DNA from 4 places in the Pseudomonas sp. CC11G genome. Region 2 is predicted to be linked to each of the others. Evidence: predicted binding sites of a transcription regulator. Region 2 holds the regulator's gene; each other region holds the start of a gene.
The links. Region 2 encodes sigma-54, which starts transcription at its own class of promoters, with help from an activator protein. Its sites were predicted from a motif close to ANTGGCATNNANNTTGCTNT; they were not measured.
Positions count from the first base shown of each region.

Region 1: the regulator sigma-54 is predicted to act here: its motif matches at 3,439-3,458, upstream of glnK (P-II family nitrogen regulator).
Region 3: the regulator sigma-54 is predicted to act here: its motif matches at 4,928-4,947, upstream of AC0V2S_RS20605 (CmpA/NrtA family ABC transporter substrate-binding protein).
Region 4: the regulator sigma-54 is predicted to act here: its motif matches at 5,285-5,304, upstream of glnA (type I glutamate--ammonia ligase).

Region 1 is NZ_JBWBZC010000001.1:1,317-9,213, forward strand. It holds gene AC0V2S_RS00010 (hypothetical protein) at 1-47, shown strand, start outside; gene AC0V2S_RS00015 (DUF6602 domain-containing protein) at 78-431, shown strand; gene AC0V2S_RS00020 (hypothetical protein) at 811-2,640, opposite strand; partial or broken gene AC0V2S_RS00025 (magnesium chelatase domain-containing protein) at 2,722-2,949, opposite strand; partial or broken gene AC0V2S_RS00030 (accessory factor UbiK family protein) at 2,989-3,248, opposite strand; gene glnK (P-II family nitrogen regulator) at 3,654-3,992, shown strand; gene AC0V2S_RS00040 (ammonium transporter) at 4,029-5,357, shown strand; gene AC0V2S_RS00045 (secondary thiamine-phosphate synthase enzyme YjbQ) at 5,563-6,015, shown strand; gene sutA (transcriptional regulator SutA) at 6,093-6,425, shown strand; gene AC0V2S_RS00055 (DUF2780 domain-containing protein) at 6,632-7,204, shown strand; gene AC0V2S_RS00060 (acyltransferase) at 7,201-7,897, opposite strand, start outside.
Region 2 is NZ_JBWBZC010000011.1:107,464-115,360, reverse strand. It holds gene lptC (LPS export ABC transporter periplasmic protein LptC) at 1-464, shown strand, start outside; gene lptA (lipopolysaccharide transport periplasmic protein LptA) at 451-1,023, shown strand; gene lptB (LPS export ABC transporter ATP-binding protein) at 1,023-1,748, shown strand; gene AC0V2S_RS15085 (RNA polymerase factor sigma-54) at 1,922-3,433, shown strand; gene hpf (ribosome hibernation-promoting factor, HPF/YfiA family) at 3,560-3,868, shown strand; gene ptsN (PTS IIA-like nitrogen regulatory protein PtsN) at 3,883-4,347, shown strand; gene rapZ (RNase adapter RapZ) at 4,366-5,220, shown strand; gene AC0V2S_RS15065 (HPr family phosphocarrier protein) at 5,255-5,527, shown strand; partial or broken gene AC0V2S_RS15060 (superoxide dismutase) at 5,787-6,397, opposite strand; gene AC0V2S_RS15055 (tetratricopeptide repeat protein) at 6,399-6,866, opposite strand; gene AC0V2S_RS15050 (class II fumarate hydratase) at 6,900-7,897, opposite strand, start outside.
Region 3 is NZ_JBWBZC010000020.1:24,266-32,162, reverse strand. It holds gene nirB (nitrite reductase large subunit NirB) at 1-205, opposite strand, end outside; partial or broken gene AC0V2S_RS20610 (molybdopterin-dependent oxidoreductase) at 791-4,803, shown strand; gene AC0V2S_RS20605 (CmpA/NrtA family ABC transporter substrate-binding protein) at 5,078-6,277, shown strand; partial or broken gene AC0V2S_RS20600 (ANTAR domain-containing response regulator) at 6,291-6,865, shown strand; gene AC0V2S_RS20595 (nitrate/nitrite transporter) at 7,292-7,897, shown strand, end outside.
Region 4 is NZ_JBWBZC010000001.1:190,628-198,524, reverse strand. It holds gene AC0V2S_RS00965 (DUF2339 domain-containing protein) at 1-745, opposite strand, end outside; gene AC0V2S_RS00960 (YkgJ family cysteine cluster protein) at 1,032-1,439, shown strand; gene typA (translational GTPase TypA) at 1,665-3,485, opposite strand; gene thiI (tRNA uracil 4-sulfurtransferase ThiI) at 3,615-5,069, opposite strand; gene glnA (type I glutamate--ammonia ligase) at 5,401-6,807, shown strand; gene AC0V2S_RS00940 (cupin domain-containing protein) at 7,007-7,510, shown strand; gene AC0V2S_RS00935 (DUF4124 domain-containing protein) at 7,577-7,897, shown strand, end outside.

The DNA of each region.
Region 1 (7,897 bases), on a different contig from region 2:
ACTATACGTCAAAGCGCTTTGAGCTCGGTATGGAATTCTCCATATGATATTTGAAATTCAGTTTAGACGAGCTAGCTATGAAGCCATTAATTGAATATTGCGAAGGCGCGGTTAAGGCTTTGAATGCCCAATATGCGATGACTAATGTACTTAGACACTCCGCAACTTCCGGCTCTGCGCGTGAACGTCTAATCCAAGATTTCCTAGTGGCGCATCTACCTGAGATGACCAGCGTTGTCAGTGGGATGATTGTCGACTCAGGCGGGAGGCTTTCGAAGCAGCAGGACATTGTTCTCATGCTAAAGTCGATGCCGCGTTTACCATTTGCGAGTGGGCATGATCTGATCTTTCAAGAAGGTGCTGTTGCCACATTCGAGATTAAGACAAGAAAACTCCTGTTAATTTGGAGGGAATTTCCGCGAACATATTGAGTGTTAATTCGCTAGTTCCCAGTACACTGGAGGGCACCGCGTTAGGCGACTTGGCTTGGCCCATCAGTAGAATATTGAGTGTCGTCCTGACATACGAAGGGTCTTCCTTGGAAACCATAGAAGGTAAGCTTATGGAGTTGCCAGATAATGGTCGCCCAGATGTTTATTTGGACTTGGTTAATGGGGTTTTGATTAAAAATGAAGGAATTTTGTTTGGGCGTCAGGAGGTCGGGAGTTATCTAAAGTTCCACAGTCCGGCGATTGGGTTAGCGCGCTTGCTTGCCCTGCTTTCGAAAGTCACTGGCCGGTTGGTGATGCGAGGGGTTAAGTGGGAGTCGTATATATCGTGATACATTGCCTCTATCAAAATAAACGTAACTCAGTCGAGCGACGAGGCAGCAGCACCATCTCTCCCCACAGGTTTTACTGACCAGACTCTGAACAGAAAGTGCTCCGCCACCTCTCTTTTTTCTGGCTCTTCAGCAGACAAGCGCGAGTGATGAAGCCTGCCCCAAGAAAATACGGCTGTTCCAGCTGATGCTAGAGATGCCTTCCCTAGGCGCGCGCACGACACCAATAGCTCTTTGATATCTGCTTGGGTGATGCTAGTTTCAGATGTGTTCCAAAAGATAATCGTAGAACATTGTTGTTTACCTAATACTTGCTGAAGCTCCAGAACATAGCGAGTTTTTCGGTTCCATTCGATTTCGGCAACAATGGCAAATCTGCGCCTGCTCCAACCATCATCGGTGAATAGCCACCGCTTTTGTCTTCCGTCAATTGTCGATGGATAAACATTTACCGGTATAGAGCTGACCGTGGCATAGCTGTTCAATGCTTTTATATAGCCAACTGATGCTAGTGTGTATTGCTCTATCCATTTTAGTTTTCGAATGACTGATTCGTGGCCATATTCATTGTAAGTTACGTCAATGTCATCGGTATGCACGGGCTCGCGATCATCGTGCTGCTGGGGATCGCCTTGTATATTGTTATTGCTCCCTTTTATGTCTGTTTTGGAGATTGCTCCGCCGTTGGCGACAGGATCGATTACTGATCCTGCGGTGGAGGGCGTCGCAATAGGAACGGGCTGATTTTTGTCGTACTGAGATTTTGCAGAGTCGGTTGTGACTTTTTTCGACCCGGTCTCTTGAAGCAGCGGAAACCGGTCATCAATCGTTGGATCTCGGATTTCGGTTTGAGCGCCGCCATGTGCGGGAGCAACGCTCAGGAGCGTCTCTAGCGGGTCATCCGTAGCGACATCAAATTTTGGAGTTGGGGGGTAGGTAGAAAGGTTTTTCTCGCCTTTATCATCGTTTGATTTGTTTCCCCGGTTCTCTCGGTCGTACACCAGTGTTTTGAACGGCGGTGGGCAGTGGCAGCGCAAAATGCGAACAATGAGTTTGCGAGTTCTGGTCCCGGTTTGGATCTGGCGGTACAAGAACTCAGTGCGGGCCGGGAAATCAATTGGCGGAATTGCACTTACGGCGGCGTAGGGGCCGACTGCTTTCCTTACAGCCCAAAACAAATAGATATTTTTAGCCTGCTTCATCGCATAAGCGTTGAAGGCGAAGCGTGCCAGATAAAGGGCGTCCGCGTCCTTCATCCGCTTCCGAAGAACGAAGGATGCGTTTCCTTTCGCGTCGATTACCGTGTTGAAGAACAGGTGGCTGCGTGGGTCGAGGATCCTATCGTCGAACAGTACCTTCGTGAAGGTTGCTGACGTGGCGTAGAAGAACCTAACGACCTCCATGGCTGGAATGATGATGCTGTAAGGGTCGCCATCTTTACCAACGCCGACAAAGTATCCATTGAATTCATCATCAGCAGGCAGAGCTTCGTTCTTCCCAGGAGGGATGATCAGTTCACCGTCTACTACATCGAGCCGTCTGAAGATGCGTAGGTTTTGTGGAGAAAAATCGAGTTGTTCGTCTGCGGGAGGGCGGAGATTAGCGTCGTACTCGCTTCCTCGGACGATGTATTTATCGATGATTACCGCTTCATGTGAAAAGAGCGGGAGCTCGCCAATCGGAAGGTAGTCAATGACGTCAGGCGCAGATGGGGTCTGCGGGGGTGTTCTAAGCTTTACCAAGAACCTCAGGTCGGTGGAGGGGCTCTCTGAACTTGGCGTGTGGTTAATCGTGGCACCTATAGCTGCCACTCTCCAGATGCCGTCAATAGTTAACGACTGGTGCTTCACCGCGCCCATCAATACCTGACCCTGTAACACATAACGTGGGTCTAGTTTCACTCTAATGGGTCAGAGTATCAATTAGCGTAGCGTTTGATATTTGGGTAAGTCGGCCGGAGCGAGGTTAAGGGTGATGCGACGTTGGGGGAATTCAAAGGCGCAATTCAGAATTGCGCTACGCACGCGGTCCTTGCTTTCTTTGACTGCCGTTTCCGGAAGGCCGACCAGGGTGAGCGAAGGCAACCCGTTGGCCAGGTGCGCTTCGACAATCACGGTGGGGGCTTCGACGCCAACTTGGGCGCGGCTATGAACGATAGCCAGGGACATGGATCACTCCTTGATCACATGCCGCTCAGGCGAGGTTGGTTACTCGCTGGGCGGCGTTACTTTGGCTTCCAGCTCGGCGACCTTGGCTTCTAGTGCCTCAAGGCGTGCGCGGGTGCGGGCAAGCACGGCCATCTGGCTGTCGAACTCTTCGCGACTCACCAGATCGAGTTTGCTGAAACCACTTTGCAGCAGGGCTTTGAACTGGGTTTCGAATTCGCTGCGCGGCAACGGCGTTTCGCCATTGAAAGGCGCGAGGCGTGGGTACTGAGGGCATCGAGCAAGGCTTTGGGCGGCAGCATAAAAAGGTTCCCGAAAAGACGGCTGGCAGTGTACCACGCAGCATCTAGGCTATCGGTTGCAGGGTTTTGCACGGTTTTGGAGCGTTGGCCACGGAGCGGCTGCACTGTTGTTGCGCGTGACTGGCTAGCGCTGTCTGGGCATGCCGTAGCTCAGCCGCAGTAACTCGCTGAATTTCAAGCTTTTCGGCGAGCTGGCAAGGTTTCTGCTTAGTGGCCTATGACGCATGCACCGATGCAGTTCGGATGCGTAAGGCGAAGCGGGGGAGTCGTTTCGCCAGGAGCGATTGGTTGTGTCGAGAGCCCTCCCTGAGGACGTTCGATGCGTTACAAAGCCAGACACTGCGCTTAGACTTGAGCCGGGTTCGTTTTTCCTGGGGCAAGTCCACCAATACGGGAGAGAGTTTCATGAAGTTAGTAACTGCCATCATCAAACCGTTCAAGCTGGACGATGTGCGCGAGTCGCTATCGGAGATCGGCGTGCAGGGCATCACTGTCACTGAAGTCAAAGGCTTCGGGCGTCAGAAAGGCCATACCGAGTTGTATCGCGGCGCCGAATACGTGGTCGACTTCCTGCCCAAGGTGAAGATCGACGTGGCCATTGCTGATGATCAGCTGGACCGCGTTATCGAAGCCATCACCAAGGCGGCCAACACCGGCAAGATCGGTGACGGCAAGATCTTCGTGGTCAATCTGGAACAGGCCATTCGCATCCGTACCGGCGAAACCGGCACCGACGCAATCTAAGCCGCAGCCGAACCCAACGCCCCAGGAGAAAACAATATGACTCTGCGTAAGCTCGCAGGGCTAGGAGCCCTTTTGTCCCTCGTTACCCCAGGCCTTGCCCTGGCTGCCGACGAGGCCGTTCTAAACTCCGGCGATACATCGTGGATGATGACCTCCACGGCGCTGGTGCTGTTCATGACCATCCCCGGTTTGGCGCTGTTCTACGGCGGCATGGTTCGCTCCAAGAACATCCTTTCCGTGATGATGCAGTGCTTCGCCATTACCGGTCTGATCAGCATCCTGTGGATGGTGTACGGCTACAGCATGGCCTTCGATACCACCGGTATGGAAAAAGGCGTCATCAACTTCAACTCCTTCGTAGGTAGCTTGAACAAAGCCTTCCTCAGCGGCCTGACCCATGACGGTCTGACCTCTGCGGCAGCACTGTTCCCGGAAAGTGTATTCATCACTTTCCAAATGACCTTCGCCATCATCACCCCGGCTTTGATCGTCGGTGCTTTCGCTGAGCGCATGAAGTTCTCCGCGATGCTGGTGTTCATGGGCGTGTGGTTCACCCTGGTCTACGCACCAATCGCTCACATGGTCTGGAGCGGCGACGGTGGCCTGCTGTGGGACTGGGGCGTACTGGACTTCGCTGGCGGCACCGTGGTGCACATCAACGCTGGTGTGGCGGGTCTGATCGCTTGCCTGGTACTGGGCAAACGCAAAGGCTACCCAACCACTCCGATGGCTCCGCACAACCTGGGCTACACCCTGGTCGGCGCGGCCATGCTGTGGGTCGGCTGGTTCGGCTTCAACGCCGGTTCCGCTGCTGCTGCCAACGGCACTGCCGGCATGGCCATGCTGGTTACCCAGATCGCTACCGCTGCTGCGGCACTGGGCTGGATGTTCGCTGAGTGGATCACCCACGGCAAACCAAGCGCACTGGGCATCGCCTCGGGTGTGGTTGCCGGTCTGGTTGCCATCACTCCGGCCGCTGGTACCGTAGGCCCGATGGGTGCTCTGGTTATCGGCGCTGTCGGCGGCGTAGTGTGCTTCTTCTGCGCTACCGCTCTGAAACGCAAACTGGGTTACGACGATTCCCTGGACGCCTTCGGTGTACACGGTATCGGCGGCATCATCGGTGCTCTGCTGACTGGTGTATTCGCAGCCCCGGCACTGGGCGGCTTCGGCACCGTTGAAGACATCGGCGCACAAGTCTGGATCCAGTTCAAAGGTGTTGGTTTCACCGTGGTCTACACCGCCATCGTGACCTTCGTCATCCTGAAAGTACTGGACCTGGTCATGGGTCTGCGTGTCAGCGAAGAGGAAGAGACTGTTGGTCTGGACCTCGCGCAACACAACGAGCGTGGCTACAACCTGTAAGGTTTTCTTATAGGCTGTACCCGCACAAAAAATGCCCGGCTCTGCCGGGCATTTTGCATTTTGCAGTACGTGGAATTACGACCTTTGTCGAGCCCGCCTGGGCTTGAAAACCCTGATCGCTTAAATAAACTCAAACGCTCTGGCCTGCGCCCTTTGCTTTTTCTCGCAGCACGCTAGAATGCGCGCCGAAACGGCGGAGATGCATATGTGGCAGCAACGCGAATTCAGCTTGCAGGCAAGGCCTCGGGGCTTTCATCTGGTCACAGATGAGGTGCTGGCCAAATTGCCGGAACTGCGTAGCTATCGCTTGGGTCTGTTACATCTGTGGCTGTTGCACACCTCGGCGTCGCTGACGATCAACGAGAATGCCGACCCGGCTGTGCGACGCGACTTTGAGCGGTTTTTCAATCGGCTTGTGCCTCAAGCCGGCAGCAGTATTGCCGATAGAGGAACCGAGGCCGGTTACGAGCACAACGATGAAGGCCCGGATGATTTGCCGGCGCACTTCAAGGCAAGTTTGCTGGGTTGCCAAGTAACACTACCGATTACGGCAGGGCGGTTGGCACTGGGAACCTGGCAAGGGATTTACCTGGGGGAACACCGCGATCACGGTGGCCCCAGAAGAGTGCTTGCGACCCTCTCGGGCGAGGCTCTTTGAATTTTTTCTGGCAATGCGCGACAGCGCGCATTGCTGGGCTATAACTAACCTGCTTTTCGCAAGTCATGAGGTTAAACATGAGCGACGAAGATCTGGAACAAGACGACCTGGAAAATGGTGCGGAAGACGACGGCGAAGAGCTGGCGGCGGCTGACGATGGTGTAGCTGATGACAGCGAAGACAGCGACAGTGATAGCGATGCCCCGGTAAAGTCTGGCAAGAAAGCCAAGGCTGCCGTCGATATTGACGAGTTGCCGAGCATTGAAGCCAAGCAGAAGGAGCGGGATGCGCTGGAGCGTGCCATGCAGGAGTTTCTCTCCCGTGGCGGCAAGGTGCAGGAAGTCGAGCCTAATGTGGTCGCCGATCCCCCCAAGAAGCCCGACAGCAAGTACGGCAGCCGCCCTATTTAAAGTTTAGGCCAACAAAAAGCCCGCCAATTTGGCGGGCTTTTTGTTGGCCTTGGCGATCGGCTGCGCGGCGAACGCATTGGTGCGCGGCGCACACCTTGCGAAGGGCAGGCGCTCACCTTCGTAGATGTGGATAATCGCGGCGGCCGGGGAACATCACCCGTTCCCCCCAGTCCAACCGCTCACTATTCCCCGCTGAGGTTTTTCCGATGTCTGCTTCCCGTCGCCTGGTCTTGCTTGCTGCGTTGTCTGTGCTGAGTTGCCAGGCGTTTGCGTTCAATCTGAATGATGCGGCGAGCCTCTATTCGGCGAGCCAGGGCGGCGGCGGAAACGACAAGTCGGCGGCGTTGCTGAGCAATCCGCAGAACTTGCAGTTACTCGCGGCGCTCAAGCAGTTGAAGGTCACCCCACAACAGGCGGTCGGTGGCACGGGCGCGATGCTGGGGTTGGCGAAGAATCAATTGCCGAACAATGAGTACAGCCAGCTGACGCAAACCGTGCCGGGTTTGGAGAAGTTTGAAGGGGCCAATGGCCTGGCTCAGCTGGGTTCGTTGAGCGGCCTGCTGGGTAAGTCGGCGGGTAAGCCGGTGAGCCCGGAAGCGACAGCCGCAGTTTCCAATGTGAATAACCCGCAGGACTTGAGCGCCGCCTTCGGCGCGCTGGGTATGGACAGCGGCATGATCGGCCAATTCGCGCCGTTGCTGTTGCAATACCTCGGTCAGCAGGGTGTTGGCGGTTCGCTCTTGGGTAACCTGGGCAGCCTGTGGACGCCGGCTAGCTAAGCCAGCGATTCGTTTTTAAGGGTGCTCAGCAGGGCATCCTTTTGCGCCCACCGTTCGGATATCCAATTCTGCATATACACGCGAAATTGCGCGTCGTTCTGGTAGTCGCCCTGCCACAGCGCCGGGTCCATCGGCAGCGTCTGGATATCCACCACCACCCTGGGCACGCGCCCGCATAGCAAATCCCAGAAACCGGGAATTCGCTCGCCGGGGTAGAACACGGTGATGTCCAGAATGGCGTCCAGCTGTTCACCCAAACTCGCCAATACAAACGCCACGCCGCCGGCCTTGGGCTTGAGCAGGTGTTTGTACGGTGATTGTTGTTCGGCTTGCTTAGCCGCAGTACAGCGGGTGCCTTCCAGATAATTCACTACGCTGACGGGCAGGTTGCGAAATTTTTCGCAGGCCTGCTGGGTGATGAGCAAGTCTTTGCCGGCCATCTCCGGGTGTTTGGCGAGGTAGGCCTTGGAGTAGCGCTTCATAAAGGGGTAGTCCAGCGCCCACCAGGCCAGGCCCAGCAGCGGTACCCAGAGCAGTTCTTTTTTCAGAAAGAATTTGAAGAACGGCGCCTTGCGGTTGAAGGCTTGCATCAGCGCGGGAATATCCACCCAGGATTGGTGGTTGCTGATCATCAAATAGGAGCGGTCCATGCGCAGTGCGTTGTCGCCGCGGATTTCCCAGACGGTGGGCAGG
Region 2 (7,897 bases):
AGGCCAGCACCGACAATGCCGTCGACTTCTATGTCATCAATGCCAAGAGTGTGGAATTCCAGGCTGACGGCACCCTGCACTACGAGATGACCAGCGACAAAGTCGAGCACCTGAAAGAAAGCGACAAGAGCCTGGTGACCAAGCCGGATCTGTTGCTCTACCGGGAAACCTCGCAGCTGCCCTGGCATATCCAGAGCGAGCGCGGCGAAGTGGCGCCAGGCGGCACCGAGGTCGAACTGATCGACAACGTGCGCATTGCCCGCACCGACGAAAAGAATCGCCCCACCATCATCACCAGCAGTCGCATGACCGTGTTCCCGAACAAGGAATTTGCGCAGACCCAGCAAGCCGTTAGAATCGAGGCCGCCAATGGAGTGACCACGGCTAATGGAATGAAAGCGTATTTGAAAGACAGCCGGGTGCTCCTGCTGTCCAACGTAAGAGGCCAGCATGAGGTTCGTTAACAAATTTTCCCTGCACACCCTGTCCCTGCTTTTGAGCCTGGGCGCGGCATTTGCCAGCTCCAGCGCCTGGGCCTTGGTTACCGATCGTGAACAACCGATTCGCGTACAGGCCGACAGCGCCGAGCTCGACGACAAACAAGGTGTGGCGGTGTACCGCGGCGACGTCGTTATCACTCAGGGCAGCATGAAGATCACCGGCAACACCGTGACCATCACGCAAAACCCGCAAGGTGATATCGAAGTGTTTACCGCCGTGGGCAACCCGGCCTATTACGAGCAGAAACCGGCGCCGGACAAACAGATCGTCAAAGCCTACGGCCTGACCATCCAGTATTTCGCCGCCAAAGACCGCATCGTGCTGATCGACCAGGCCAAGGTGATTCAGGAAGGCAACACCTTCGAAGGCGAGAAAATCGTCTACGACACCCAGCGCCAGATCGTTAACGCCGGCCGTGCCAATGGCACCAACGTCACCAGCCCGCGCCCGCGTATCGACATGGTTATTCAGCCCAAGACCAAACCCGCTGGCGCCCAGCCGGCCGACAAACAGGCGCAGTAATGGCGACTCTTAAAGCCCAACACCTGGCCAAAGCTTACAAGGGCCGCCAGGTGGTTCGTGATGTCAGCCTGTCGATTGAAAGTGGTCAGATCGTTGGCCTGCTCGGCCCGAACGGCGCCGGCAAAACCACCTGCTTCTACATGATCGTCGGTTTGGTAAACGCCGATCAGGGCCGCGTGCTGATCGACCAACAGGACGTCACCCACCTGCCCATGCACGGTCGTGCACGCGCCGGTATCGGTTATCTGCCGCAAGAAGCGTCGATCTTTCGCAAGCTCTCGGTGGCCGACAACATCATGGCCATTCTCGAAACGCGTAAAGAGCTCGACAGTGCCGGCCGCCGCAAGGAACTGGAAAGCCTGCTGCAGGAATTCCATATCAGCCATATCCGCGACAACCTCGGCATGAGCCTGTCCGGTGGTGAACGTCGCCGGGTGGAAATCGCCCGCGCGCTGGCCACTGCGCCAAAATTCATTCTGCTGGACGAACCGTTCGCCGGTGTCGACCCGATTTCTGTTGGCGATATCAAACAGATCATTCATCACCTCAAGGCCAAAGGCATTGGCGTGCTGATCACCGATCACAACGTGCGTGAAACCCTGGATATCTGCGAAACGGCCTATATCGTCAATGACGGCCAGCTGATTGCCGAGGGCGACTCTGCAACCATCCTGGCCAACCAGCTGGTGAAAGAGGTGTATCTGGGTCATGAGTTCCGCCTGTAACAGGCGCCCGCAGTACCCGTCTGTAGTGAATTTCGGACACGCACTACAGACTTCGATTGAGGACTAGGCAAACCCCTCAAACATAGGCATATAATTTGCTTCCTGGTGGCGCTCATGCGCCCTCGTTGTGGAAAGCGCGTATGCGCCGGCGAATAAGGTCTTAAGCCCCCTCCATGAAACCATCGCTCGTCCTAAAAATGGGCCAGCAGCTGACGATGACACCGCAGCTGCAACAAGCCATCCGCTTACTCCAACTGTCGACCCTGGATCTGCAACAAGAGATTCAGGAGGCGCTGGAGTCCAATCCCATGCTCGAACGCCAGGAAGAAGGCGAGGACTTCGACAATAGCGATCCGCTGGCCGATGGCGCCGAAAGCGCGCCCGCCGCGCCGAACAGCGAAGAGTCCTACCAGGACACCAGCTACCAGGAAACCTCGGCGCCTACCGTCGACAACCTGGAAGAAGGCGAATGGAACGAACGCATTCCCAATGAGCTTCCCGTCGACACCGCCTGGGAAGACATCTACCAGACTAGCGCGAGCAGCCTGCCCTCCAACGACGATGATGAGTGGGACTTCACCACCCGCACCTCGGCCGGTGAAAGCCTGCAAAGCCATATGCTCTGGCAGCTCAACCTGGCGCCGATGTCCGACAAGGACCGGCTGATTGCCGTCACCCTGATCGACTGCATCAACGACCAGGGCTACCTGGAAGAAACCCTCGAAGAAGTGCTGGACGCGTTCGACCCGGAGCTCGACATCGAGCTCGACGAAGTCGAAGCCGTGCTGCACCGCATCCAGCAATTCGAACCCTCCGGCATTGGCGCGCGCGACCTGCGCGAATGCCTGCTGCTGCAACTGCGTCAGCTGCCCGCCAAAACCCAATGGCTGGCCGAGGCCCAGCGTTTGGCTGGCGACTACCTCGACCTGCTCGGCGGCCGCGATTACAGCCAACTGATGCGCCGCATGAAGCTCAAGGAAGACGAGCTGCGCCAGGTCATCGAGCTGATTCAAAGCCTCAACCCGCGCCCGGGCTCGCAGATCGAAGCGAGCGAACCGGAATACGTGGTGCCTGACGTTATCGTGCGCAAGCACAACGATCGCTGGCTGGTGGAGCTGAACCAGGAAGCGATGCCGCGTCTGCGGGTCAACCCGCAATACGCCGGTTTCGTGCGTCGTGCCGACTCCAGCGCCGACAACACCTTCATGCGCAATCAGCTGCAAGAGGCGCGCTGGTTTATCAAAAGCCTGCAAAGCCGCAACGAAACGCTGATGAAAGTGGCCAGCCAGATCGTCGAGCACCAACGTGGGTTCCTCGACTACGGCGACGAAGCGATGAAACCCTTGGTGCTGCACGACATCGCCGAAGCGGTGGGCATGCACGAATCGACCATCTCACGCGTTACCACGCAGAAGTTCATGCACACCCCGCGTGGCATTTACGAGCTGAAGTACTTCTTTTCCAGCCACGTCAGCACCTCCGAAGGCGGCGAATGCTCGTCCACGGCGATCCGCGCAATCATCAAAAAACTGGTTGCCGCGGAAAATGCGAAAAAGCCGTTGAGTGACAGCAAGATCGCTGGTTTACTGGAGGCACAGGGCATTCAGGTAGCCCGTCGCACAGTCGCCAAGTACCGCGAATCCCTCGGGATAGCGCCCTCCAGTGAACGTAAGCGACTGATGTAAACGTTATTCAGGGTTCGCCCGGCGAACCCTGCTCTGGCAAGACGACTACACTGATCCAAGGCCAAAGTGTTCCGGCGACAAGCCCGATAGCTTGTCTCTTACACACGGCAATAAGGAGAAAGCGGTATGCAAGTCAACATCAGTGGACATCAGCTGGATGTGACCGACGCCCTACGCGACTACATCGACGAGAAACTCAGTCGATTGGAACGCCACTTCGACAAGATCACCAACGTGCAAGTGACCATGGAGGTCGAGAAGCTCAAGCAGAAAATCGAAGCGACTTTGCACATCGCCGGAGGCGAAGTGGTCGCCAACGCCGAACATGACGACATGTACGCTGCCATCGATCTACTCACCGACAAACTCGATCGCCAACTTATCAAACATAAGGAAAAGCAGCTGGGTCGCCTGCAAGGCGCCACAGTCCGCTGACACCAACCCAACCCATGATTCGACTTGAAAATATCCTGACCCCCGGCCGCTCCCTTGTGGGCGTGCCGGGCGGCAGCAAAAAGCGTGTACTCGAACAAATCGCCAACCTGGTCGCGCGTGAATTGCCCGACCTGGACGGCCAAGACATTTTCGAAAGCCTGGTGGCCCGGGAAAAACTGGGCTCCACCGGCTTTGGCAATGGCATCGCCATTCCCCACTGCCGCTTGCCCGGCTGCACGGCGCCGATCAGCGCCTTGTTGCGCCTGGAGTCGGCGGTTGATTTCGACGCCATCGACGGCGCGCCGGTAGACCTGCTGTTTGTGTTGCTGGTACCCGAAGCCGCCACCGATGAACACCTGGAGCTGTTGCGCCAGATCGCCAGCATGCTTGACCGCAGCGATGTCCGCGACCAACTGCGCCACGCCCCCACCAGCGAACGTCTTTATCAGGTTGTCGTAGACGTACAAAACGGCCGCTAGGCGAACGGGTGACTGTGCATGCGTTTGATCATCGTCAGTGGCCGGTCCGGTTCAGGCAAGAGCACAGCGCTGGATGTGCTCGAAGACAACGGCTTTTACTGCATCGATAACCTGCCCGCCGGGCTTCTGCCCGAGCTTGCCGAACGCTCCCTGCTGCACACCGAATTGCTGCAACCGCTGGTAGCCGTGTCCATCGATGCGCGCAACCTGCCCAGCCAGCTCAAACGTTTTCCAGAAATTCTCGCCGAAGTGCGTGCCCGGCATATCCACTGCGATGTGTTGTACCTAGACGCCGACGACGACACCCTGCTCAAGCGTTTTTCCGAGACCCGTCGCCGCCACCCGCTGACCACCGACGAGCGCTCGCTGGCCGAAGCAATTCACGACGAAAGCGTGCTGCTGAGCCCGATCACCGATCTGGCCGATCTCAAGATCGACACCACCCACCTGAACCTCTACCAACTGCGCGACACCTTGAAGCTGCGCCTGCTGAACAAGCCCGAACCAGGCACGGCATTTCTGGTGGAGTCGTTCGGGTTCAAGCGCGGCATGCCGGTGGATGCCGATCTGGTATTCGACGTGCGCTGCCTGCCCAACCCCTACTGGAAGCCCGAACTGCGTGAGCATTCGGGGTTGGATTCGGTGGTTGCCGAATACCTGCAGGAACAGCCCGACGTACAGGAAATGTACGACGATATTTACGCCTACCTGCACAAATGGCTACCGCGTATCGCCGCCAGTAACCGCTCATATGTCACAGTCGCTGTTGGTTGTACGGGCGGTCATCATCGCTCGGTCTACCTGGCGGACCGGCTGGGCAAAGAACTGAAAAAAACCCTGAAAAACATCCAGGTTCGTCATCGCGACCTTTAGAGTCGCGAGGCCTTATAGAAGGACTTAAGCAGCAATGCCTGCCTGCGAAATCACCATCATCAACAAGCTCGGCCTTCACGCCCGCGCCGCCGCCAAATTTGTCGGCGTAGCCGGTCGTTTTCCGTGCCAGATCCGCATCGGCCGCAGCCCCGAAAGCTGTGTAGACGGCAAGAGCATCATGGCCGTCATGATGCTGGCCGCCGGCAAAGGCACCGCCATTCACCTGAGCACAGACGGCGAACAGGGCGATGAAGCCCTGGCTGCATTGGTGGAATTGATCAACAACCGCTTCGACGAAGGCGAGTAATCCCCTCCCCCACTCAGCGCGTCAGCGCGGCGTCCAGCAGCATCATCCAACGAGCAGGGCACGCTGCCCTGCGGCGCACGCCACAGGTGAGGATGGGCAACCAGCAGCGCCTCGGCCTGGCGAAACAGCAGAAAGCCGCCCGCCAGCAAGATGGCAAAGCCCAGCGAGCGACGCAGTATTTTACCGCCAGCGGCGGCCAGCGTTTGCAACGAAACGGGCATGAACAAACCTTGTCAGCAAACCACCGACGCCGGTGTTTTCAACTCAACGCCTGACGATAACGGCGCAACACTTCGGGCCAATTGATCACGTTGAAAAACGCGCCTATGTATTCCGGCCGACGGTTCTGATAACGCAGGTAATAGGCGTGTTCCCACACGTCCAGGCCGAGAATTGGCGTGTTGCCAGTCATCAATGGGCTGTCCTGGTTACCGCTACTTTCCACCAGCAGTTTTTTCTCCGGGGTGACGCTCAGCCACGCCCAGCCGCTGCCGAAACGAGTCAACGCTGCCTTGGTAAAGGCTTCCTTGAATTTGTCGAAGCCGCCCAGCTCCCGTCGATGGCTTGCGCCAATTCGTCTTGCGGCAAGCCACCGGCGTTCTCGGCCATTACCTGCCAGAACAACGAATGATTGGCGTGGCCGCCGCCGTTGTTGATCACCGCACCACGCAGGCTTTCCGGCACGTCCTTCAAACGAGTCAGCAACTCTTCCACCGGCAACTGCCCCAGCGGATTGCCTTCCAGCGCCGCGTTGAGGTTGTTGATATAGGTCTGATGGTGCTTGCTGTGGTGAATCTCCATGGTCTGCGTGTCGATATCCGGCTCGAGCGCGCCATAGGCGTACGGCAGCGGGGGCAGGCTGTAGGTCATGTTAGGACTCTCCATAAACGCGATGACTCAACACCCGGTGACCAGACTTGATCACCAGCTGTGGCTTGTGGGTAATGCGCGAGCAGGCCAACAGGTACTCGGTGCTCGGGTACTGGCCGTGTTCGCTGATAAAACCGAGCAGTTCCGTGTAGGTGCGCTGGCTATGGCGTAGAGCGGTGTCGCGCAGGATGTTGGAGAGGCGCGGATTTTCCGACGCCTCCAGCAAATATTCATGCACGGCGCAGAGGTATTCGGCCGCCTCTTCCGGCTGGCCGATACGCAGGTGTAAATCAGCCAGGTTGTGGTGGGAAATCACCAGCGCGGCCACCGCTTCATCGGTATTGGCCCAGCGATCGAACAGCACCTGTGCCAGAGCCAGCGCCTGCAGATACTGCTCACGCGCCGAATAGAAATCACCGGCGCCGAACAGCTGATTGCCAATCTTCATCATGCCTTGCCAATGCTTCATGGTCCGCTCCTGCGCAGGTTCAGATCGAGAGGGTTACAAGCCGCCGGCGGTGAGTTTTTCCGGATTAAGCAACTGCTCCAGTTGGTCGCGGCTGAGATCGGTGTGCTCCAGCGCCACATCGATAATCGCGCGGCCTTCCTTGTAGGCCTGCTTGGCGATCTCGGCGGCCTTCAGGTAGCCAATGATCGGGTTCAACGCCGTAACCAGAATCGGGTTACGGGCCAGCGCTTCATTGAGCTTGGGTTGGTTGACCTTGAAGGTGGTGATGGCGCGGTCGGCCAGCAGCCGCGTGACATTGCTCAACAGCTCGATGCTGTACAGCAGGTTTTGCGCGATCACCGGCAGCATCACGTTCAGTTCGAAGTTGCCCGATTGGCCGGCAACGGTGATGGCGGCATCGTTGCCGATCACCTGGGTGGCGACCATGGCCACGGCTTCCGGAATTACTGGATTGACCTTGCCCGGCATGATCGAGGATCCCGGCTGCAGCGCTTCCAGCTCGATTTCCGCAAGCCCGGCCAGCGGCCCGGAGTTCATCCACCGCAGGTCGTTGGCGATTTTCATCAGCGACACGGCGGTGGTTTTCAGCTGGCCGGATACTGCAACGGCGGTGTCTTGCGAGCCGATCAGGGCGAAGAAGTTATCCCCAGGGGTGAAGTGCAGGCCGGTCAGTTCTTTCAGCTCAATGCAGAAGGTTTCGGCAAAACGCGGGTGGGCGTTGATGCCAGTACCCACCGCCGTGCCGCCTTGGGCCAGCGCTTGCAGGCTCGGCAGCAGCAGGCGCAGGTGCTGGATATTGCTTTGAATCTGCTGCGCCCAACCGTCGAGCACCTGGCTCATGCGCACCGGCATCGCATCCATCAAGTGTGTGCGACCGGTCTTCACATAGGGCTGCACTTGCAGCGACTTTTCACACAGCGCGCTAAGCAAATGGCCGAGCGACGGCAGCAAACGCTCCTGCAATTCGATAGCGGCGCTGACGTGGATAGTGGTCGGAATGATGTCGTTGCTGCTCTGGCTGCAATTGACGT
Region 3 (7,897 bases), on a different contig from region 2:
CGCCAAGGGCCAGCGACTCGGCATCGCGGCCGCCGAAGTACTCGGAGAGGTGCACGCGGTCATAGGCGCGCAGTGGTTCTTCGCTGAATACGTGAATGCGGTAATGCGCCAGTGCGCCCCGCTCCACCAACTGCTCCACGCAGTGATGCCCCACCATGCCGTTGCCGATTACCACCAGGGTTTGCAGATCATTTGTGCTGTTCATGTGTGCACCCGCCAAGGTCAATCCGGTTTTGTCGAAGCAAAAAAAAAGCGCCCGGAACCAAAAAGGTTCCAGGCGCCTTTGCCTGTTCGTGCTGCCGGCCCATAGGCCTGACGCAGTCATGTGTACCCGGGCCGTTTGCGGCCAGATGATCGCCATTGATCAACAGGGCATCCCACACGCTGCAACGCGGCGGGTTGGTTGGGCGTATGCAGTGGTTGTGCCAGAAGGATTTAAAGGGGGGTGTAGAGGCCGGGGTTGGCGGGTTTGTGGTGTCGGCGGCGGTCGCTGGGAGCCAAATGAATCAGGACCAAAACAGTGCGAGCACAGTGCACGGCGCCCCAACGTGACGCGAATTTTGCGGGCAATAACATCTGCGCACCTGGATTCCCGCCTTCGCGGGAATGACGGTGAAGGCCCGGAAAACCTGCGTCGTCCTCACGCGAGCAACGCGTTGGCCCAGCCATTGCTACACACACGCAAAGGCCATCAACGACGATGGCCACCTTTACAGGCAAAGGCGCCATGCAGCTTCCGTTGAAAAACGGTGCAGTTGCATGGCGCCTTTTTCGTTTCGGCGGGAAAAGCATGGTCGAGTTAGCGACGAGCAAAACAGTCCGCAGCGTGTGCCCTTATTGCGGGTGGGCTGCGGCATTGTCATGCAGGTGGAAAACAACCTGATCGTCAAAGTCTCGGGCGATAAACAGCACCCGAGCAACGCCGGTCGCCTGTGCACCAAGGGCAGCACCTGCGGCCAGGCGGTGGCTAACAGCGGCCGGATGGAACATGCCTTTATGCGTCAGGAGCGCAATCGCGACCCGGTGCGTGTCGGCATCGAACAGGCTATCGAAGCTACCGCCAGCCGTCTGCGCGCGATCATCGATGAGCATGGGCCGGACGCCGTGGCGCTGTATGTGTCCGGGCAAATGTCGCTGGAGGCGCAGTACCTGGCCAACAAGTTGACCAAGGGGTTTATCCGCAGCCGGCATATCGAATCCAACTCGCGGCTGTGCATGGCCAGCGCTGGCAGCGGTTACAAGCTGTCGCTCGGCGCCGATGGCCCGCCCGGTTCTTACGATGACTTCGACCACAGCGACCTGTTTTTGGTGATCGGCGCGAATATGGCCGACTGTCACCCGATTCTGTTTTTGCGCTTGCTGGACCGGGTGAAGGCTGGCGCCAAGCTGGTGGTCATCGACCCACGGCGCAGCGCCACGGCCGACAAGGCGGATCTGTTTCTGCAAATCCGCCCCGGCACCGACCTCGCCTTGCTCAACGGTTTGCTGCACCTGCTGGTGAAAAACGGCCATACGGATGCTGCGTTCATCCAGTCGTTTACCGAAGGCTGGGAGGTGATGGAGGATTTTCTGGCCGTCTATACGCCAGAGCATGTCGCCGAGATTACCGGCTTGAGCGAGGCCGATATTCGCCAGACTGCGGAGTGGATCGGCGCCGCGCAAAACTGGATGAGCTGCTGGACCATGGGCCTCAACCAAAGCGTGCACGGCACCTGGCACACCAACGCGCTGTGCAACCTGCACTTGGCCACCGGCGCCATCTGCCGTCCTGGCAGTGGGCCGTTTTCCCTTACCGGCCAACCGAACGCCATGGGCGGCCGCGAGATGGGCTATATGGGGCCCGGTTTGCCCGGCCAACGTTCGGCATTGGTTGCCGAAGACCGCGCCTTTATCGAACAACTTTGGAACCTTGAGAGCGGCAGCATTCGTGCCGAAGCCGGCGATGGCACCGTGGCCATGTTCGAACAGATGCGCGCTGGCCACATCAAGGCGTGCTGGATTATCTGCACCAATCCGGTGGCCAGCGCGCCCAACCGGCAAACCGTAATCGAGGCGCTGCAAGCCGCCGAACTGTTGATCACCCAGGACGCCTACCTGGACACCGAAACCAACCGCTACGCCGACATCCTGCTGCCCGGCGCGCTGTGGGCCGAGGCCGAAGGGGTGATGATCAACTCCGAGCGCAACCTCACCCTGATGCAACCCGCCGTGCAGGCGCCTGGCGACACCCTGCCCGACTGGCAATTAATCGCCCGCGTGGCGTGCTCCATGGGCTACAGCGAGGCGTTCACCTATGCAAATGCCGAGCAGGTGTTCGAGGAAATCAAACACGCCGCCAACCCGAAAACCGGCTACGACATTCGCGGCGCCAGCTACGCCCGCCTGCAACAGGCGCCGCTGCAATGGCCCTGCCCAAGCGTCGCCGGCAGCGCGCGCAACCCCATCCGCTACCGCGACGAACACACCACCCGCTTTGCCACCGACAGCGGCAAGGCACAGTTTTTCGCCCGCCCCTATTTGCCGCCCGCCGAGTTGCCGGATGACGACTTTCCGCTGGTGCTCAACACCGGCCGCCTGCAGCACCAATGGCACACGCTGACCAAGACCGGCAAGGTGCCGACCCTGAACAAACTCAACCCCGGCCCGTTTGTGGAAATTCACCCCAGCGACGCCACGCGCCTGGGCGTTGCTGAGCGTAGCCAGGTGGAAATCCGCTCGCGCCGTGGCCGTGCCGTATTGCCGGCGGTGATTAGTGACCGGGTGCAACCGGGCAATTGTTTTGCGCCGTTTCATTGGAACGATGTGTTTGGTGAAAACCTGGCGATCAATGCCGTCACCAGCGATGCCATCGACCCGATTTCGCTGCAGCCTGCGTTCAAGTTTTGCGCGGTTGCCCTGCTGCCCATCGCACCGCCATCCGCCAAGGAATCTGCTCCGATGACCCTCGATGCGCTCGCCCGCCAGCTCAACCTCGACACCCCGGCACCGCTCGCCCTGAATGCTGATGAGCAGCTGTATATGCAGGGGTTTCTGCTGGGCCTGCGTAGCGTGGATGCGCGCGAGGGTGGCGTGCCTACGCTGCCGGCCAGCGCGCCAATTGCTCCCGGTAAACGGCTGCTGGTGGATGGCCTGCTGGCGGGCATGTTTTCCCGCGCGGGCAACGCGTCCGCGCCGCTGGCGTTGGTAGAAAACCATCAACCCGAATGGCTGGTGCTCTGGGCCTCGCAAACCGGCAACAGCGAAACCCTGGCCGCCACCTGCGCCGCGCGCCTGGGCAGCGCCGGCCAACGCGCGCGCTTGCAGGCGATGGACGAGGCCAAGCTGGATGACCTGCGCAATGCCGCCGGCGTACTGCTGGTGACCAGCACCTTTGGCGACGGCGACCCGCCCGATAACGCCAGCGATTTCTGGCACAGCCTGCAAAGCGCCGATTCCCAGGCCTTGGCCACCAGTCGCTTTAGCGTGCTGGCGTTGGGCGATTCGAGTTATCAGCAGTTCTGTGGCTTTGGCCGCAAGCTCGATGAACGCCTGGCCGCCCTGGGCGCCGAGCGTTTACAGCCGCGGCTGGACTGCGAGCCGGATTACCAAGGGCCGGCCGAAAAATGGCTCAACGAGTTGTGCAGCCGGTTTGGCGGCGAACTTGAACCGGCGGCGCTGTTGCGCCCGGCACCGGTGGAAAGCAGCACCTATAACCGCGCCAATCCGTTGCGTACTCGCTTGGTGCATAACCATGTGCTCAACAGTCCCGGCGCGGCAAAGGAAACTCGCCACCTGGCGTTTGACCTCAATGGCCATGACTTCCCGTACCAGGCCGGCGATGCCCTGGGCGTATGGCCGAGCAACGATGCCGCGCTGGTGGACGAACTGCTCGCCACGTTGCGCCTGGAGGGCGACAGCCCTGTCGAACTGGACAATCAGCCCACCCTGCCGCTGCGCGAAGCCCTGACTGAACACCTGGAAATCGCCCGCATCAGCCCAGACCTGCTGCGCCGTGTAGCCGGCCACAACGGCAGCCCATTCCTCGACGAGTTGCTGCACGAAGGCAATCAAGCGGCGTTGCAGGACTGGCTCTGGGGCCGGCAAGTGCCAACCCTGCTGCGCGAATTCCCCATCGCCCTGGATGCCCAGCAACTGGCCAGCCTGCTTAAACCGCTGCAACCGCGCCTGTATTCGATCAGCTCCAGCCCGAAGGTAACGGCCAACGAAGTGCACCTGACCGTCGCCATCGTTCGCTACCAGCACCAAGGCCAGGCGCGTGGCGGCGTGTGCTCTACCTTCCTGGCCGACCGCGCAGCCAACAGCGGCGTACGGATTTTTCTGCAACGCTCCACCCACTTCCGCCCGCCGCAGGATCCGACCACGCCGCTGATCATGATTGGCCCCGGCACCGGCATCGCGCCGTTTCGGGCGTTTTTGCAGGAGCGTCAGGCGCAAGGTGGCGGCGGCAAGAACTGGCTGTTTTTCGGCGAACAACGCGCCGCGAGTGACTTCTACTACCACGACGAACTGCGCGCCTGGCAACGCAGCGGCTTGCTCACCCGGCTGGACACCGCGTTTTCCCGCGACCAGCAGGAGAAAATCTACGTACAGCAACGCATGCTCGAAGAAGGCGCGGCGCTCTGGCAGTGGCTGGAGCAAGGTGCCTATGTGTGCGTGTGTGGCGATGCCAGTCGCATGGCCAAGGACGTGGATGCGGCGCTGAAGAAGATTGTGCAGGTGCACGGCAAGATGAGTGCGGGGGCGGCGACGTTGTATGTGAGTGGGATGAGCAAAGACCGGCGCTATCTGCGGGATGTGTATTGAAGTCACGATTCTGGATCCCAGCCTGCGCTGCGGTCCGACGATTCGGGATGACGGGGGTTTGTAATTCGTCTACCGTCGCCCCAGCGCAGGCTGGGGCCCAGAATTTGTCAGGACTCCGCCAATCAACGGCACACCATTTGCTCATCAAACCCCAAAGGCCCCCTTCCAACGCTGGAACACGGCCGCAACTGACATGACAATGGCGTCGTGCTCGACTGGCAATAGGCCGGGAGACACGGCGTTTTTTTTGCAAAACGGTTTGGGAATACGCGGCATGAGCGACCACAGCAACTCCCTGGATGCACTCCACGCCCTGGCCTGGGTGGCCGGCAGCGACGCGCCGGAAAAGAACGTGCTGAACCTGGGTTTTATGCCGCTCAGCGACTGCGCTTCCGTCGTAGTCGCCGCCACACAAGGCTTTGCCCAGCCGTATGGCCTGACCCTGAACCTTAAACGCCAGAGCTCCTGGGCCGGCCTTAGCGACAAATTGCTGAGCGGCGAACTGGATGCCGCCCATGCGCTATACGGCATGGTGTACGCCATTCAACTGGGCATCAGCGGCGCGCCAGCTAGCGACATGGCCGTGCTGATGGGCCTGAACCAGAACGGCCAGAGCATCAACCTCTCACAGCCGCTGAAAGACGCGGGCGTGACCACTGGCAGTGCACTGCAACAGCGCGCGCACCAAAGCGATTCGAAACTGACCTTCGCCCAAACCTTCCCCACCGGCACCCACGCCATGTGGCTGTATTACTGGCTAGCCAGCCAGGGCATTCACCCGCTGGCCGATGTAAACAGCGTGGTGGTGCCGCCGCCGCAAATGCTCGCGCATCTGCAAGCCGGGCGTATCGATGGCTTTTGCGTGGGCGAACCCTGGGGCGCCCATGCCATTGCCGAGGGGCAAGGCTTTACCGTAAGCACCAGCCAGGCGCTGTGGCCAGACCACCCGGAAAAAGTGCTGGCCTGCACCCGCGAATTCGTTGAGCAAAACCCCAACACCGCGCGTGCCTTGGTGATGGCCGTGCTGGAAGCCAGCCGGTTTATTGAAGAAAGCCCGGAGAACCGCCGCAGTACCGCGCAGCTGCTCAGTGCCAGCGAGTTTCTGGATGCGCCGGTGGCGAGCATCGAGCCGCGCCTGCTCGGCCGCTACAGCGACGGGCTCGGTAATAGCTGGCAAGACCAACACGCCCTGCGCTTTCACGCCAAAGGCGCGGCGAACTACCCGTACCTGTCCGACGGCATGTGGTTTATGACCCAGTTCCGCCGCTGGGGCTTGCTGCGTGAAGAGCCCGATTACCTGGCCGTGGCGCAGCAAGTGCAACAATTTGAGCTGTACGCCCGCGCTGCCGGCAGCCTGGAAATCGCCCTGCCCGCCTCGCCGCTGCGCAGCAGCACCTTGCTCGACGGCAGCGTGTGGGACGGCAGCAATCCCGCCGCCTACGCCCGCAGTTTTGCCCTGCATGCGTTGCAGTAAGGAGTCGCTGACCATGTTGCGCATCCTGCTGATCAACGACACCTCCAAGAAGGTCGGGCGCCTACGCGCCGCCTTGAGCGAGGCCGGTTTTGAAGTGATTGACGAGTCCGGCCTGACCATCGACCTGCCCGCCCGCGTGGAAGCCGTGCGCCCGGACGTGGTGCTGATCGACACCGAATCCCCCAGCCGTGACGTGATGGAGCAAGTGGTGCTGCTGAGCCGCGACCAGCCACGGCCCATCGTGATGTTTACCGACGAGCACGACCCGGCGTGATGCGCCAGGCCATCAAATCTGGGGTGAGCGCTTATATCGTTGAAGGCATTCATGCGCAGCGCTTGCAGCCGATCATGGACGTGGCCATGGCCCGCTTCGAAAGCGACCAGGTGCTACGCGCCCAACTGCACGCCCGCGACCAGCAGTTGGCCGAGCGCAAGCGTGTGGAATTGGCCAAAGGGCTGCTGATGAAGATGAAAGACTGCAATGAAGAAGAGGCCTATACCCTGATGCGCCGCCAGGCGATGAGCCGGCAGCAGAAGTTGATTCAGGTGGCGGAGCAGATTATTGCGATGAGTGAGATGTTGAATTAGCGCGTCACTGTTATTCGACTACTTCGAAATTCTGGATCCCAGCCTGCGCTGGGATGACGGAGGTGTTTGGGAGGACACCGTCATCCCAGCGTAGGCTGGGATCCAGAATCCCCAGGCGTACGCGATGGTGCGCACAACACCCTCCACGCGCCATAACGCAGCACAACCCCCCTCCCCAACCACCTCATAAACGCCAAACCCCTTGATCTAGAGCCTCCCACCCAACCTGGCACACAACCTGCTCATACATTCCTACAGGTAGCCAACGGCGGTTGCCCCACCACGACAAAGACGTCGCTATTCCCTAGGCCAAGTGCCCGGAGGAAGGCGGCGTTTTTTGCGTTTTCGGCCTCGGAAACGAGGGGGTGGGTTAGCCGGTCTGGCTACTCCGCCTGCAAACAAACTTTTTTGCAGATGAGGTGTTGAATGAACAACAACAGTTTCTGGAAAGCCGGGCACACCCCCACGCTGTTTGCCGCGTTCCTGTATTTCGACTTGAGCTTTATGGTCTGGTACCTGCTCGGCCCCATGGCCGTGCAAATCGCCACCGACCTGCAACTGACCACCCAGCAACGCGGCTTTATGGTGGCCACACCGATTCTGGCCGGCGCCTTTCTGCGCTTTCTGATGGGCATGCTGGCGGATCAGCTGTCGCCGAAAACCGCCGGCATCTTCGGCCAGATCGTGGTCATCAGCGCCTTGGCGGTCGCCTGGAAGCTGGGCATTCACAGCTATGAACAAGCCCTGCTGTTGGGCGTGTTCCTCGGCATGGCCGGCGCCTCGTTCGCCGTGGCCCTGCCGCTCGCTTCGCAGTGGTACCCGGCCGAGCACCAGGGCAAAGCAATGGGCATTGCCGGTGCGGGCAACTCGGGCACGGTGATCGCTGCCTTGGCTGCGCCGGTGCTCGCTGCCGCCTTCGGTTGGACCAACGTGTTCGGCCTGGCGCTGATTCCGCTGTTTCTAACCTTGCTGGCCTTCAGTCTGATGGCGAAAAACGCGCCAAACCGCAGCAAACCCAAATCCATGGCCGAC
Region 4 (7,897 bases), on a different contig from region 2:
CGTAGTTTGGATTTTTGTGGCGCAGCCACCAGCCCAGCGCCAGCAAGGCCACGGCGCTTGCCGCTACCCCGGCGTAACGCACTTGAATCGGCACCACCATGCCTTCGGTGGCATAGCGCAGTAAAAAGGCCAGGCCGAGGAACAACAGCACCACGCCGATACGCAGCACGGTGTTGCCGCCGAACAGCCAGTTTTTCGCCGCACTGAAACCGCGCTCGAACAGGTTGGGTTCGCGTGGCGTTGGCGGCGCGGGCGGCTGGCGGGGTGGTTGCGGGGCTGCGGGCTCGCGGGTCCAGTCGTCCACGACCTGGAATGGCGCGGCGGCGACCGGCGTTGGCGGCGTGGACAGCAACTCGGGCGGCAACTCGAACACCAGACCGGGTTCATCGGTCGCGACGGTAATGGGTTCAGGTTCGAAGTCGAGGGTGAAGTCCAGCTCATCGACTGTGGCGGCGGGCGTTTCGGCAACCACGACCGGCGCCGGTGAAGGCTCGGGGGCGGCGCCACTGGCCAGGCGCTCTTCCAACTGTGCCAGGCGTGCGCTGACGGCACTGGTGCCGCGCTCGAAGCGGTCGGCAAAGCCGGTCAGCTTGGTTTGCAGCTCTTCGTTGCGCAGCTGCAGATTGCGCAGTTGCAGCCATTGGCCGACGGCAAACCCCAGCAGGGCACCGAGTAAACCGTCCGTGATCGACTCATCGAGCGAAACGCCGATAAGCAGACCCACCAGCATGAAAATCCATTGCATGCAGCGCTTCCTAGTCAGGCGAGGTGCCAGCCAATGACAGCCCCTACAGCGGCAACGTCACATCTGCCGCCTGGGCATCCCTGTCCAGCTCACGCAGGCCGGGGCCTGCAAGAGCGCGAGTATATCCGCCCTACCCCGGCGCGCCGCCACTACCAGTGCACGGTTTGCGTTGAATCGGCGGATGGTTGTTCACAATTTCACCAATATCGCTATGATGCCGCCCCCCACACGGCGTAGCGCGCTCTTCAAGCCCTGCCAGACGGTGGCGTTTACAGGTGTGCAAGTCATGACAAAGCTATTGGTAGTCGGCGCCGAACTCGATCGCACCGACACCTGGATCAAATACGAACGCAGCATGTGCAGCAGCTGCGTTTCCAGTTGCTGCACGATGCCGGTGGAAGTGAAATTCGCCGACCTCCTGCGCATTGGCCTGGTGCAGGAATTCGAGCGCAGCGAACCGCCCAAGCAGATCGCCAAGCGGTTGATGAAAGACGGTGTGGTGGAGCGCTTCAATCAGAAGTACGGCATCTACACGCTGACACGCATGGGCAATAACGATTGCCTGTACCTGGATCGCAAGACCCGGTTGTGCACCATCTATGAACAGCGGCCGGATACCTGCCGTAATCACCCGAAGATCGGGCCGCGGCCTGGGTATTGTGCATATAAGCCCAAGCCGGCTGCGAAGGGTTGAACGCGTAACGGCCGGCTCCCCCGCCCAGCCCTCTCCCAATAGACACACCGTCGTCCCCGCGCAGGCGGGGACCCAGAATTCTGAATAAATTACGTATTTCTGGCCCATTCTGGATTCCCGCCTTCGCGGGAATGACGGTGTGAAATGAACGCCAAAATCTGGGCATAAAAAAACGCCCCCGGTCGTAAGGCCGGGGGCGTTTTTATTTAGCCGAAGCTAAGCCAATTATTTGGCCGCTTTCTTGGCAGCGCGGGTGCGCTCGCCTTCGTCCAGGATCTTCTTACGAAGACGGATGGATTTCGGCGTTACTTCGCACAGCTCGTCGTCCTGGATGAATTCCAGAGCCTGTTCCAGAGTGAAACGAACCGGCGGAACCAGAGCGATGGTTTCGTCTTTGCCCGAAGCACGCATGTTGTCGAGCTTCTTGCCTTTGGTTGGGTTAACACCCAGGTCGTTGTCACGGCTGTTCAGACCAACGATCTGACCGTTGTAGATGTCCTGACCGTGCTCAACGAACAGCTTGCCGCGCGCTTGCAGGGTTTCCAGGGAGTAGGTCAGAGCCTTGCCGGTTTCAACCGAAACCAGAACGCCGTTCTGACGGCCAGACATGTGGCCCGACTTCATGGTGTCGTAACGATCGAAGATCGAGGTCAGGATGCCGGCGCCGTTGGTGAGGGTCAGGAACTGGTTACGGAAACCGATCAGACCACGGGCTGGAATGTTGTATTCCAGACGTACACGGCCTTTGCCATCCGGGGACATGTTGGTCAGGTCGCCTTTACGCAGACCCATTTCTTCCATGACCTTGCCCTGCGACTCTTCCGGGATGTCGATGGTGACGTTTTCGAACGGTTCGTTCTTCACGCCATCAACTACGCGGATGATTACTTCAGGACGACCTACACCCATTTCGAAGCCTTCGCGACGCATGGTTTCGATCAGTACGGACAAGTGCAGCTCGCCACGGCCCGATACTTTGAAACGGTCGGCCGAGTCGCCTTCTTCAACGCGCAGTGCCACGTTGTACAGCAGCTCTTTGTCCAGACGCTCTTTGATGTTGCGGCTGGTAACGAACTTGCCTTCTTTACCGCAGAACGGCGAATCGTTGACCTGGAAGGTCATGGATACGGTCGGCTCGTCAACGGTCAGCGGCTTCATCGCTTCCACGTTGTTGATGTCGCACAGGGTGTCGGAGATGAACAGCTGGTCCATACCGCTGATGCAGACGATGTCGCCGGCAGCTGCTTCTTCAACGTCTACACGGTGCAAACCGTGGTGACCCATCAGCTTCAGGATACGACCGTTGCGGCGCTTGCCGTCGGCGTCGATGGCGACGACCGGGGTGTTCGGCTTGACGCGACCACGGGCGATACGGCCAACGCCGATGATGCCGAGGAAGCTGTTGTAGTCCAGTGCCGAGATTTGCATCTGGAACGGACCGTCGCGGTCAACGGCCGGAGCCGGAACGTTGTCGACGATGGACTGGTACAGCGGGGTCATGTCTTCAGCCATTTCGGTGTGGTCAAGACCAGCAATACCGTTCAGGGCGGAGGCGTAGACGACCTTGAAGTCCAGCTGTTCTTCGGTAGCACCGAGGTTGTCGAACAGGTCGAAGATCTGGTCCAGAACCCAGTCCGGACGAGCGCCTGGACGGTCAACCTTGTTGATGACCACGATTGGGCGCAGGCCGGCTTCGAAGGCTTTCTTGGTTACGAAGCGGGTTTGCGGCATCGGGCCGTCTTGAGCGTCGACCAGCAGCAGAACCGAGTCCACCATCGACATTACGCGCTCAACTTCGCCGCCGAAGTCGGCGTGGCCGGGGGTGTCGACGATGTTGATGTGGTAGCCGTTCCAGTTGATCGCGGTGTTCTTCGCGAGAATGGTAATGCCGCGCTCTTTTTCCTGGTCGTTGGAGTCCATCACGCGCTCGTCGTTGAGCTCGTTGCGCTCCAGGGTGCCGGATTGACGCAGGAGTTTATCAACCAGGGTGGTCTTACCATGGTCAACGTGGGCGATGATGGCGATGTTGCGTAGATTTTCGATCACTTTTGCATCTCGATCAGAGGATTCGGTTCGCCGCTAAGTCTAGGCGGCCAGTATGAAGAATGAGTGGCTCAACTGCCCCGTCGGTCGGGGGGGCGGTGGCGGATACTGCCGCCATTCAGCCCCGGCGTTTTATGCCGGACGATAAACGCGCACATTGGCATGCCCCTCGCTAAGCAAGTGGTGGGCATGCAGGCGGCTCATCACGCCTTTGTCGCAATACAGCAGGTACTGACGGGTGGAGTCCAGTTCCTTGTAGCGACTGTTGAGCGCGAAGAACGGCAACGCTCTTACTTCGATGCCGTCCAACTCCAGCGGCAGATCTTCCTGGGCATCCGGATGACGGATGTCCAGCACGATCTGCCCAGGCAAGGCTTCACTCAATTCCTCGACCTGGATGTCTTGGCTTAACTCGTCGATCACCCGGTCGATTGTCACGGAACGGGCGCGCTCAAGGGCGCGCTCGAACACGGTCATATCGATCTGGGCTTCTTCATAAACGACGCGGTCATGTTTGGCACGGGTGGTCGGGTTTACCGAGATCACTCCGCAATATTCGGGCATATGCTTGGCAAATTCGGCGGTGCCGATGTGCTCAGCCATATTGATGATGTCTTGCTTGTGGCTCGCGATCAGCGGGCGCATCACCAGCTTTTCGGTCGCGCGGTCGATCACCGACAGGTTCGGCAGCGTCTGGCTGGACACCTGGGAAATCGCCTCGCCGGTGACCAGCGCGTCGATATCCAGGCCGTCGGCCACACGGGTGGCAGCGCGCAGCATCATGCGCTTGAGCACGACACCCATGTGCGCGTTATCGACCTTGCCGAGAATTTCGCCGAGCACTTCTTCAAATGGCACGCTGACGAACAGCACGCGGTGCGAACTGCCGTAACGGCTCCATAGATAGTGGGCAACTTCCATCACCCCCAGCTCATGGGCGCGGCCGCCAAGATTGAAGAAGCAGAAATGGCTGATCAGCCCGCGGCGGATCATCTGGTACGCCGCCACGGTGGAGTCGAAACCACCGGACATCAGCACCAGCGTCTGCTCGATGGCGCCCAGCGGGTATCCACCAAGGCCTTCGTGTTGGCTGTGAATGACATATAAAAGCTGATTGCGAATTTCCATGCGCACCAGCAGGTCAGGCTCTTTCAGCGAGATACCGGCGGCGCCGCACTGACGACGCAGTTGGCTGCCGACATAACGCTCAACATCCATGGAACTGAAAGTGTGTTTGCCGGCACGCTTGCAGCGCACGGCAAACACTTTGCCGGCCAGTTGCTCGCCGAAGTGGGCTTTGCACTTTTCGACCATGTCGTCGAAATCGCCCAGCGGGTATTCATTCACTTCGAGGAACTGGCCGATGCCCGGGATACGGGTCAGGCGTTCTTTAAGCTCAACCAGCACTTTGGGCTCGGTGAGTTTGGTCTCGACGTCAATGTTGTCCCACACGCCGTCCACCACGAGATCTGGATCCAGGTCACGCATCACCGCGCGAATATTCTTCGCAAGCTGGCGGATAAAACGCGTACGCACCGGCCGGCTTTTAATGGTGATCTCGGGGAAGACTTTAACGATAAGTTTCATGAAAACAGCGTGCGCGAGCCCGGCCGAAATTGAGGGGCGCGGATTATAGCGGAAATTGCTCAAGGTTTAACCAGGCAATGCACACAAAGATCGGCGGCGCACCAAAATGAGTCTCGCCATTTAACCAGAGCCTCATATTGGTGCATTGCCCGCTATGTTTTTGCCGCGCAGCCCCCGCTACGCCTGAGTTTCGTGCATCAAACCCACTTCGGGGCACTGGCATGCAATTTGCTCCCTTGTGAGGCAGGTTGCCCTGGCGGACTATGCCGCCCGGCTTCACCGTTTTATTTGGGGCTAAAAAATCACAACGCCCCACCATCTGGAGGACACCATGTCGAAGGCGCTTCAACTAATCAAAGAACACGACGTGAAGTGGGTTGACCTGCGCTTCACCGATACCAAAGGCAAGCAGCACCACGTGACCATGCCGGCCCGTGACGCCCTTGACGACGAATTCTTCGAAGTCGGCAAAATGTTCGACGGCTCCTCGATCCATGGCTGGAAAGGCATCGAAGCCTCCGACATGATCCTGCTGCCAGTAGACAGCACTGCCGTGCTCGACCCGTTCACCGAAGAGCCAACCCTGATCCTGGTTTGCAACATCATCGAACCATCGACCATGCAAGGCTACGACCGCGACCCGCGCTCCATCGCTTCGCGTGCCGAGGAATACCTGAAGACCACCGGTATCGGTGACACCGTATTCGTTGGCCCGGAACCAGAATTCTTCATCTTCGACGAAGTAAAATTCAAATCCGACATCTCCGGCTCCATGTTCAAGATCTACTCCGAACAAGGCTCCTGGATGTCCGACGCTGACATCGAAACCGGCAACAAAGGCCACCGTCCAGGCGTTAAAGGTGGTTACTTCCCGGTTCCGCCATGCGACCACGACCACGAAATCCGTACTGCCATGTGTAATGCCATGGAAGAAATGGGCCTGGTCATCGAAGTTCACCACCACGAAGTGGCGACTGCTGGTCAGAACGAAATCGGCGTTAAGTTCAACACCCTAGTAGCCAAGGCTGACGAAGTTCAGACCCTGAAGTACTGCGTACACAACGTAGCTGATGCCTACGGCAAAACCGCTACCTTCATGCCTAAGCCGCTGTACGGCGATAACGGTTCGGGTATGCACGTTCACCTGTCGATCGGTAAAGACGGCAAGAACACCTTCGCCGGCGAAGGCTATGCCGGCCTGTCCGATACCGCTCTGTTCTTCATCGGCGGCATCATCAAGCACGGTAAGGCACTGAACGGCTTCACCAACCCGTCGACCAACTCCTACAAGCGTCTGGTCCCAGGTTTCGAAGCTCCGGTAATGCTGGCCTACTCGGCTCGTAACCGTTCCGCTTCCATCCGTATCCCGTACGTTTCCAGCCCGAAAGCTCGCCGCATCGAAGCGCGCTTCCCGGATCCGGCTGCCAACCCGTACCTGGCCTTCGCAGCTCTGCTGATGGCTGGTCTGGACGGTATTCAGAACAAGATCCACCCTGGCGACGCAGCGGACAAGAACCTGTACGACCTGCCTCCAGAAGAAGGCAAGCTGATTCCGCAAGTGTGCGGCAGCCTGAAAGAAGCTCTGGAAGAACTGGACAAGGGCCGTGCGTTCTTGACCAAAGGCGGCGTGTTCAGCGACGACTTCATCGATGCCTACATCGAGCTGAAGAGCGAAGAAGAAATCAAAGTGCGCACCTTCGTGCACCCTCTGGAATACGACCTGTACTACAGCGTTTAAGTAGAACAGCGTCCAAGCCAGACACGCTCGCTTTCATAGCGGCGTGATTGAGAAGGCCTCCCTCGGGAGGCCTTTTTTATTTCCGCCTTTCACACCGTACAAAGCGCCATCGCGCGGCATCAGCGCGCCTTGCCTGACAGCCCGCAGCAGCGATTACCCGTATTCCTCCCTCTGTACCCCCAACAGTTGGAGCGACGCCATGAACCCACGCCAGATCGCCACCACAGCCCTCAGCTGCCTGTGGCTTGCCGGCTGCAGCCACACCCTCGACAAGCCCGGCATCGAATCGCAAGTCCTGCTTAAAACCACCATCTCCTGGGATGGCACGCCGTACACCAGCTACCCGCGCGGCACGCCGGAATTGACCTTGGTGAAAATCCATATCCCTCCCAATTCCGTGCTTGATTGGCACACTCACCCCATCCCCAACGCCGCTTATATGCTTGCTGGCGAACTCACCGTCGAAACCCGCAAGCCGGGACAAAGGCGCCTACTCAAACAGGGCGACACGTTGGCGGAAACGGTGGGCATCATTCACCGCGGCATGACCGGCGAACAGCCAGCCGACCTGCTGGTGTTCTATGCCGGCGTGCCGATGCTGCCACTCAGCGAAAAAACAGGTAAGGCCGCCCGTGATGGCCGAGCGCCTCCCAGCAGAGGCGCTTTTTATTGCCCGCAATCTTGTTCTCGTGCACAGCGATAAGCGGACAAACTTGCCAGCGCCGCATTGCAGTGCAAGGCTAAGCACACACCCCACGGAACCCACGCCATGCGCCTGATCGTGACCTGCCTGTTAGCCGCCCTGGCCCTGCCCGCCAGCGCCGAGATCTACAAGTACACCGACGCCAACGGCAACACCGTTTTCACCAACCAGCCGCCCCAAGGCACCAACGCCGAAGCCGTCACCCTGCCGCCGGTAAACACCGTGCAATCGCCACCTCCACCCACCATGCCGGGCAACTCGCAGGAGCCATCGGCAACCGAACAAATCTACAGCGTGCTGGAAATTGCCAATGTGCCGGACGAAGAAGCGCTACGCGCCAACGACGGTAGCTTCACCGTGAGCGTGAACATCCAACCACAACTGCGC